Regions from separate parts of the Glutamicibacter protophormiae genome, predicted to be linked through region 3. Evidence: riboswitches for the same ligand, from Rfam matches in the RefSeq annotation. Region 3 holds a riboswitch; each other region holds the start of a gene.

Region 1 (2,190 bases), 1.7 Mb from region 3:
ATCCCGCGCACGGTGTGCTGCAGCAGCGGCGGTCCGGAGGGGCCCTGCAGCCGGAAGATGTCCCCGTACACCGGGCGCAGCGGCAGCCGCGGCGCCCCGGCAACGGCGCCCAGGCCCGCGGCGAGCACCACCTGGTCCGCCTCGATGATCCGGCCGCTGCCGGTGCGCACCGCGCGGGTGGCCCCGGCGCGCTGCAGCAGCTCGACGGCGGGTTCGCGGACCAGGTGCGCGTCCAGGTGCCCGGCCAGGATCCGAACCACCGAGCGCGGGTCGATCTGGTGGTCGCCGGCGCAGCGCACGGCGCCGGCGATGTTGCTGGCCAGCGCCGGTTCCAGCCGGCGGGCGGCGCTGGGCAGCAGCACTTCGGCGCCGAATCCCAGATTGGTCTGCAGCTGCACCAGCTCGTGCAGGGCATCGCGGTCGGCCGGTTCGGAGGCCACCACGAGGGTCGCGTTCCGCAGGTAGTCCGGGCGCAGGCTGGTGGCCTGTTCGATGCGTTCCACGAACTGCGGGTAGCGCTGGTTGGAGGCGCCGAGCAGTTCGTGCAGGATTCCCTGGCCCCAGGTGGTTTCGGCGGCCGGGGCGAGCATCCCGGCGGCGGCGCGGCTGGCGCCCTGCCCGGGATCCGGGTCGATGACGGTGACCTCGCTACCGCGCGAGAGCAGTTCGAAGGCGGTGGACAGGCCGATGATTCCGGCCCCGATGATGGCGACGTGCAACGACGGCACTTCCTTCCTACGGCGGCATGACCCGCATCAGGTGTGGCGGTCGGCTCGGTGCCCTCTCAGCCTGGTCGGTTCAGGCTCCCGCGGAGTTGAAGCGATTATAGGCACGACCCGCGGCGCAAAAGCCAGCCCGGCGCGTCCTTGCGCGTCATCTTCGCGCGCGATGGTCCCTGATCCGCGCAATGCACGGGGCTTTCCACGGCGCCGGGTGGGTAAATCCTCAAAGATCCATCAGTTTGTTTGCCCCGGGCCCGAAGGGTGCGGAAGTGTGGCGTGAAGGCGCCCGGAACCGGGCGGCACCGCAACCGGAAGGAGAACACAGTGCTGACACTGACCGATCAGGCCGATGCGATCGTGACCTCGCTGGTCACCAACCAGACGGAGGAGAACGAGGCGGGGCTTCGCATCCAGCCCGCCGACGCGGCCGAGGGCCAGCCCACCGCGCGTTTTGCCGTGCGCGTGGTTGACGGCCCGCAGCCGGCGGACCAGGTGATCCAGGGCGAGGGCAGCCCCGTCTTCCTCGACGAGCTGGTCACCGACGCCCTGGACGACAAGGTGCTCGACGCCAACGTGGATGCCGAAGGCACCATCACCTTCCAGGTCCTGGCCCAGCGTTAGGCTTCCGCCGCGCCCCGGGGCACGAGCTCCGGCGGCCCGGCCGCGAACGCGCCACTGCCCGGGCGGCGCTCGTCCGGTTCGGTCCACCCGGATCCGTACCACGAGCCGCTGCACCGGGCAGTGGCGTGTTGACTATGTTCTTATGCTCCGGCGCCTGGCCGGTTTCCCGCCGCGGCGGGAGGTTCGCTAGTCAGCGATCTCGCTGGTGACCTTGGCCCCCAGCTCGACGGTGCGCGAGACCGTGCAGTACTTGTCGTGGGAGAGCTTCACGATGCGCTCGACCATGCCGGCGGCCTTGCGGCCCTCGTCGGTGTCCGGGAACTTCAGGTCGAAGGACATCTTGATGTCCTCCATGCGTCCGGCGCCCTCCTCGCTCAGCTTGTAGCCGCTGGCGGCCACCTCGAACTTCTCCGGCTCGCTGCGGCGCGTGGTGGCCACGTCGACGTCGATGGCCGAGCACCCGGCGATGGCCGCCAGCAGCAGCTCCACCGGGGTCAGCAGCCCTTCGCCCTGGCCGAATTCCAGGCTGGCACCGGTTTCGCCGCTGGTTGCCCGGTACTTCTTGGACTCGACTCGCTCGACTTTGACTTCACGCAGATCACGGGTGTTTTCGCTCATGGATCTATCGTGACACGTCCGACGCGGAAATGTGGACATGGCGAAGCCGGATCCGGGCCAGCGGATCGGCCTGCTCCGCCGCCTTCTCAATCTCGAAGCCATGGTCAAGGAAGAACGTGAGGGTATTCGCATTCTGGCCGTTGATCTGGATGGTGGTGGCAGGGCACAACGTCAGGATGTCCTTAAGCAGCGCGCTGCCCACCCCCTGGTGCCGGTCGTGGTGGCGCAC
Region 2 (2,190 bases), 1.3 Mb from region 3:
AGCGCGTGCAGCAGGGTGGATTTGCCGGCCCCGGACGGGCCCAGCAAAAGCACCTTCTGCCCCGCGGGGATGTGCACGTCCAGCCCGGCAATGGCCGGGCGCGCGCGCTCCGCATGCTGCCAGGTGAACCTGCGGGCGCTGATCTGCACTCCCTGCCGGGTCAACGGGGCCGTACGCCCGTTGGCGGCGGCGCTCATTTTCGCACCGCGAACGCCGGCTCCAGGTGCGCGCGGCGGCTGGCGAGGTTGCTCAGCGCGCCGGTGCGGGCCAGTGCCCGGGTGATCCACCAGGACAGCAGGCCGGCGACCACCAGGCCGGAGAAGGCGGTGGCACCCACGTGGAACAGCTTCATGGCCTCGGTGTATTCGGCCACGCTGCCCACCACGTAGGCTTCGCTGAGGCCGGCGAACAGGCCCGATCCCAGACCCGCCAGCAGCGCCACCGGCAGGTTCCAGTTGCGGTAGCGGAACAGCGCGAACACCAGCTCGGCGCCGAGGCCCTGGACCAGCCCGGAAATCAGCACCGGCATGCCCCAGTGCGTGCCCAGCAGTGCTTCGACAACCGCGGCCAGCACTTCGCAGAACAGGGCCGCGCCTGGCTTGCGGATGATCAGTGCGCCGAGCACCGCCGGGAACAGCCACAGGCCGGTCAGCAGGGCGGTGCCGGGCGGGAAGGCGGTGAAGGCCAGCGAAAACAGGCCGTAGCTGGCGGACCAGGCCCAGAAGACCACGCCGGAGGCGACGGCGATCACCGAGGCGATGACGATGTCGACTACGCGCCAGGTGCTGCGCTGCGTCGTGCGGGATGTACTCATAAGATGTCCTCCTTGATACAGGAGGGGGGATGAACGGATTAAGGGCGCCATCAGACGCCGGTCCGCATCCGAGATGCTCGACTTCCTTCGCCGGTACTAGCCGGGGCAGGTTCGAGGGTCTGCGATCTATCGCACTCTCAGCGTCTTTTGCCGCGAACGGCCTGACGCTCCCCTGTCGGAATAATTGCTGCCCACCCACCATACCGCAGGTAAGCTGGCAACGGAACGACAAGTCGCAACGTTGAACGTGAGGTCCACATGAACACAGTACAAAAGCTCATCGCCACCGGTATTTCCCTGGGTGCGGGCTTCGTCGGCAGCAAACTGGTCGACCAGCTCTGGAAGGGTTTCACCGGCAGCACCGCCCCGCGCAAGGGCAGCGAGGAAGCAGCCGAGGCCTCCATGCGCCAGGCGCTGACCTTCGCCGTCTTCTCAGCCGTGGTCGCGGCAGTCATCCAGGTGCTGGCCGATCGCGGCGCCACCAAGGCCATCGCCAAGTTCACCAAGTAGAACCCCCGGCGCAACGGCGGCGGGCCATTCCCCAGCGGGGTGATGGCCCGCCGCCGTTCGTTGCGGGAAGGCTATTTTCCGTCCGGCCCGGGGTCTTGCCTGTCGACGACCGGAATGGCGCCGGTGGCCGACCCGGAGCTCACCTTGTCCACAACTTGGCGCAGCTCGTCGGAGAACAGGGTGTCCTTGGCCGCGTGCTTGGTGCGGTAGCCCGAACGTCCGATCATGTGGGCGGACACCGGAGCGGTCAGCAGCTGCATGGCCCACGCCAGGATCAGCACCGGGACGATGGTCCAGTTGCGCAGGTGGATGGCCAGCCCGGCGAAGATCAGCAGGAAGCCGAGCACCTGGGGTTTGGTGGCCGCGTGCATGCGGGTGAGCATGTCGGGGAAGGTCAGCAGGCCGATGCCCGCGATCAGGGACATCAGGCATCCGAGGATCAGCAGGACCGCAACGAGGATGTCGAGGAAAAGCTCCATTACGCATTCCTCTGATCCGACACGTAGCGCGAGACGGTCACCGATCCGATGAATCCGAGGGTGCAGGCGGCCACCACGAACAACAGGTAGTCGGTGTGCCGGTTCAGCGCCATCTCCAGGCACAGGGCTGCGGAAATAATCAGCAGCATCACATCCAACGCCAGCACCCGGTCCAGGATCGAGGGGCCCTTGACGACGCGGATCAGGCAGGCGATGCCGCCCAAGGCCAGCAGGCTGCCGCAGATCCAGATGACAACTTCGATCATGGCTGCTCCTTCTTCCTTCTCACCCTGGGACTGCATTCGTTTTTGATGGCTTCGTACTCGTCCTGGCTGCCGATCGCCATGATCAGGCGGCGTTCGATGTCGCGGATGTTCTCCCGCGCCT
Region 3 (2,190 bases):
AAGGCATTCCGATATTCTCGGAGCTGCAAACGCAGGTTCTGCGACCTGCGCCGATCTTCGGGGATCCGGATTCTCGTGAGAACGCCGATGAACTGCTGATGGGAACGGCCGGTTTCTTCCGCGTAACGACCTACACGGATGAAAACGGCCAGCCAGTATCTGTCAACGAATCGATGTCCATGGGCGCTGACGCGCAAGATGCGGGAACCTACGTTGTGGAATTCGGGTGTTGGGGAGTCGGACTCGCAACTTTGCAGGTATTTCTCGACAGCGAGGCTATGGATCCGGATGTCTTGCCTTCAAACGAGATCCCGTTGAACTGCGGTATCCCCGCGAAAACAACTGAAGGTGTGTTTGAAATTGACCGGGCCGCCCAGGGCTACACCATTTTAGTTTCTGGAGAACCTGAAACGGTCGGCTCTTTCGAGGTCAATCTGTACCGGAGAAATGACGGGTGACTGGATGAGGAAGATGATGCCTCTACTCGGTGCCGCGGTTCTGGCGCTCACGTCCTGCACGACTCCGGTCTCCGAATTGAGCCCGGTAGATCGCGAATTTTCCAACCTGGGATCGGACAACATTCAATACCGGCAGCCCATCGCGGAGCTGTCGTCGGAGGAGAAGCTCGAACAACAAGAGGCCGCGATGACCTTTCCCCCGCTGATGTATCTTGCAGTAGTCGGGTTGCATTCAACGGCCGGGAGCGAAGAAAGCATGGGTTTCTGGCAAGGAGAACTCGACCAACGTGGATATCACGGGCTGGTTGCCTGGGCCGCGGCGGGATTCAAGTACCAACAGGGCGGAACCCTGGCCCCGGACACAACATCTGTTGAGGTGGACTTGCCCGGGCCGTATTTGATCAAATATGCCTGCACCGGAACGGGCCAGGTCGACCTGACTGTCCGGGACGGGGCAACGACATTGCTGGAGCATTCCCACACGTGCACGAAACCCCACAACGTGGCCGAGTTCGAGATCGACCGGAAGCTAATCCAGAGCATGGTCATCGAGCAGGTTCCGCAACCTGAAACCCGAGCTAGCTACGAATACCAAGTGATCCAGTAGCATCCCGAAACTCCCGGAAGAGACTTGTGTTGGGTCGTCCGAGACGGCCTGTGGTACTAATGGGACATAGTGACACGGGGTGCCGCCGAGCGGCTGAGATAAAACCCGTCGAACCTGATCCAGTTAGCACTGGCGAAGGGAATGTCCTGGATACCTCGATGCCACGCATCCATCCCGGGGTCCCGTTCGCCTTGACACATCTTCAAGGAGTTCGAGCACCATGAACGCACGCACAGCAATCGACGCCGCAACGTCGGCAAACTCTTCCCTTCCTCTCAAGGACCAGCTGGTGCTGGTCACCGGCGGAGCGCGCGGACTGGGCGCCGCCATCAGCACCGCTTTTCTGAAGGCCGGGGCGCAGGTCGTGATCAATTACAACAGCTCCTTCCAGGCGGCCGAGGAACTGGCCGATGCCTTCCCCGGGCAGGCGCTGGTCTTGCAGGCCGACGTGCGCGACGCCGACGCGTTGAAGGCGCTGGTTGCCGCGGCGACCGAGCATTTCGGACGACCAGTCACCACCCTGGTCAACAACGCCCTGGTTGACTTCTCCTTCAACGGGGATGCCCGCTCCAAGGCGGACGAGCTGTCCGCCGAAGAACTCACCGCCCAGTTCACCGGCTCCGTGCTCGCACCCGTCGGTGCAATCCAGGCGGCGCTGCCGGGCATGCGCCAGGCCGGCTTCGGGCGCATCATCAACATCGGCACCAACCTGTTCCAGCACCCCGTGGTCCCGTACCACGACTACACCGCCGCCAAGGCGGCGCTGCTGTCGCTGACCCGCACCTTCGCCGACGACCTGGGCCCGGAGGGAATCAACGTCAACATGGTTTCCGGCGGCCTGCTGCGCACCACCGATGCCTCGGCGGCCACCCCGGCGGAGGTCTTCGACCTGATCGCCTCCGGCACCCCGCTGCGCCGGGTGACCTCCCCGGCCGAGCTCGCCGACGCGGTGCTGTTCTTCGCCTCGCCGCTTTCGCGCGGGGTGACCGGGCAGAACCTGATCGTCGACGGCGGACTGGTCAAGGGATGAGCCAGCCGGTGAAGCAGGCCCGTTTCAACCTGTTCATCTACGGCGCCGGACACCACCAGGCGGCCTGGCGTGCGCCGGACTCCCCGGCGGAGCGG
Region 4 (2,190 bases), 250 kb from region 3:
CCCAGCGGGGTGGGGTGGTCCTTCTTGGTCGGGGTGGCGCGCACGGCACCCACCCCCAGGTAGTCGATGAACTCGGCATCGCGATTGGCCTGGGCGATCTGCTCCTCGGTGGAGGCGCTCAGCCCGATGATGCCCTCGCCGAGCAGCTGGCGGGCCAGATGCACCGGCACATCCTTCTGCCCGATGTGGATGCCGGTCACCGCGGCCCCCGCGGCGCGCGCGGCCAGGAACACGTCGATGCGGTCGTTGACCAGCAGCTCGGCCTTGCCTTCGGTCAGCTTCGCGGCGGCGAGCGTCAGCTCGAAGAACTCGCGCGCGCTTTCCTCCTTGGCGCGCAGCTGGATCCACTGGATTCCGCCGGCCACGGCTGCTTCGATCACCTCAAGGGTGCTGTGCGGGGTGCAGCTGTCGGTGTTGGCCACCAGGTAGGCTCCGAGTTCACGCATGGGTCGTCTCCTCACAGTTCAGGCTCTCAAGTGCGGCGGGCTCGACGGCCGCCAGGGAATCAAGGAAGGCCACGGCAAAGCTGCCCGGCCCGGAGCTGGCGGCCAGCGCCTTTTCGGCGGCCAGGCCGTAGTATCCGTGGGCCGCCACGGCGGCTTCGAACGGGTCCTCGTGCACCGCGAGCATGCCTGCGCATACCGCGCCCAGGGCGCAGCCGCCGCCGGTGATGCGGGTCAGGCCGATGCCGTTGGTGTGCACCAGCACGGTGCGCTGCGCGTCGATGACAGCATCCGCCTCGCCGGAGATCGCGACCACCGAACCGTATTTCACTGCCAGCTCGCGCCCGGCGGCGATGGCTTCCTGCACGCTGTCCAGCGAGTCCACACCTCGGCCGGAGGATTCCCAGCCGGCCAGCGCCATAATTTCCGAGGCGTTGCCGCGGATCAGCGTGGGGCGCCGGGCAACGATGCGCTGGGCGAATTCGGTGCGCACCGGCAGCGCACCGACGGCCACCGGGTCAAGCACCCAGGGGGTGCCTGCGGCGCTCGCCGACTCGACGGCTTCTTCCATGGCACGCAGCTGTTCGGTGGTGGGCGTGCCCAGATTGACCAGCATGGCCGAGGCGGCCGCGGCGAACGGCCCGGCTTCCCCGGGCAGGTCCGTCATGGCCGGGGCCGCGCCGGAAGCCAGCAGCACGTTGGCGGTGAAATTGGTAACCACGGTGTTCGTCAGGCAGAACACCAAGGGGGATTGTTCCCGGTAATTGCGGGCAACAATAGGCAGAGTCATGCGACATCCCTCCGCTAGCTTGACCTAGTTCAGGTTCAACGGGTCTCATCTCAGTCGGCTTCTCCGACACCCCGTGTCACTGATCCCGAGGGTACGCAGATAACCGCGCGAGGACAAATTCTTAACGAGCCCGGCGCTCCACCAGCGCCTTTATCGTCGCCGCGTCCACCCCCAGCTCCGCTGCCAGTTCCCAGACCCGGTCCACGGCCCGAATGAGGTCCTCGTCCAGCGGCTGCTGCCCGGGCAGCTGGTTGACCACGGTGCCCGCCCGGCGGCGCGAGGAGATCAGGCCTTCGGCCTCCAGTTCCTTGTAGGCGCGGGCCACGGTGCCCGCCGCCACCCCCAGATCGGTGGCCAGCGCACGCACCGTGGGCAGCTTGCTCCCGGCCGCCAGCTCTCCCAGCGATATCAGCGAGGCCACCTGGGCCCGGATCTGTTCGTAGGGCGGAAGCGCCGAGTCCAGGTCCACGGTGATCTGGGCGCTCATCGAAGCCCTGCGTCGCTGGTTTCCGGAAGCATCGAGCCCTGCGGGCGCGGCAGTGCCAGCACCGCCGGGGCGCAGAAGATCAGCAGCCCGAACAGGCCGAATCCTTCGAATAACCCGTATCCCATGAGCGGCATGGCGACGAGTGCTCCGGTGACCACACGCATCGAGCGGAATTCCAGCACCTGCCGATACCAGGTTTCCACCTCGCCTCCCACTTGCCACGGAAGCGCCACGGAACGGACCAGCAGGACGAATCCTGCATGCGCGGCGAGCAGCGCAGCGGCCAGCCCGACGATGATCCACCGGTTCGGTGGGACAAATCCCCACAGCAGCGCCAGCGGAGGAAAGAGCAGGAAGTACAGGCTGGCCGCCATCAGGAGTCCGGCGACAACGTAGGTCCATAGCGGCAGGCGAGCGGCGGGTTTGGGCAATCGCGCCACCGCTCGGGTCCAGAAGGCCATGTACGCCAG

The links. A riboswitch is a leader RNA that binds a small molecule or an ion and turns the genes downstream of it on or off. The one in region 3 is predicted to bind thiamine pyrophosphate.
Region 1: it holds a riboswitch for thiamine pyrophosphate, as region 3 does, so the genes downstream of both, thiO (glycine oxidase ThiO) here and JQN66_RS01510 (3-oxoacyl-ACP reductase) in region 3, are expected to answer to the same signal.
Region 2: it holds a riboswitch for thiamine pyrophosphate, as region 3 does, so the genes downstream of both, JQN66_RS13050 (ECF transporter S component) here and JQN66_RS01510 (3-oxoacyl-ACP reductase) in region 3, are expected to answer to the same signal.
Region 4: it holds a riboswitch for thiamine pyrophosphate, as region 3 does, so the genes downstream of both, thiM (hydroxyethylthiazole kinase) here and JQN66_RS01510 (3-oxoacyl-ACP reductase) in region 3, are expected to answer to the same signal.

What each region holds. Positions count from the first base shown of each region.
Region 1 is NZ_CP069806.1:2,463,974-2,466,163, forward strand. It holds gene thiO (glycine oxidase ThiO) at 1-728, opposite strand, end outside; TPP riboswitch at 716-820, opposite strand; gene JQN66_RS11435 (Fe-S cluster assembly protein HesB) at 1,047-1,343, shown strand; gene JQN66_RS11440 (OsmC family protein) at 1,530-1,961, opposite strand; gene JQN66_RS11445 (GNAT family N-acetyltransferase) at 1,966-2,190, opposite strand, start outside.
Region 2 is NZ_CP069806.1:2,787,170-2,789,359, forward strand. It holds gene JQN66_RS13045 (ATP-binding cassette domain-containing protein) at 1-197, opposite strand, end outside; gene JQN66_RS13050 (ECF transporter S component) at 194-814, opposite strand; TPP riboswitch at 880-998, opposite strand; gene JQN66_RS13055 (DUF4235 domain-containing protein) at 1,073-1,324, shown strand; gene mnhG (monovalent cation/H(+) antiporter subunit G) at 1,396-1,803, opposite strand; gene JQN66_RS13065 (MrpF/PhaF family protein) at 1,803-2,069, opposite strand; gene JQN66_RS13070 (Na+/H+ antiporter subunit E) at 2,066-2,190, opposite strand, start outside.
Region 3 is NZ_CP069806.1:304,193-306,382, forward strand. It holds gene JQN66_RS01500 (hypothetical protein) at 1-458, shown strand, start outside; gene JQN66_RS01505 (hypothetical protein) at 463-1,065, shown strand; TPP riboswitch at 1,131-1,224, shown strand; gene JQN66_RS01510 (3-oxoacyl-ACP reductase) at 1,286-2,095, shown strand; gene JQN66_RS01515 (NtaA/DmoA family FMN-dependent monooxygenase) at 2,092-2,190, shown strand, end outside.
Region 4 is NZ_CP069806.1:57,935-60,124, forward strand. It holds gene thiE (thiamine phosphate synthase) at 1-446, opposite strand, end outside; gene thiM (hydroxyethylthiazole kinase) at 439-1,233, opposite strand; TPP riboswitch at 1,223-1,317, opposite strand; gene JQN66_RS00305 (GntR family transcriptional regulator) at 1,355-1,720, opposite strand; gene JQN66_RS00310 (hypothetical protein) at 1,717-2,190, opposite strand, start outside.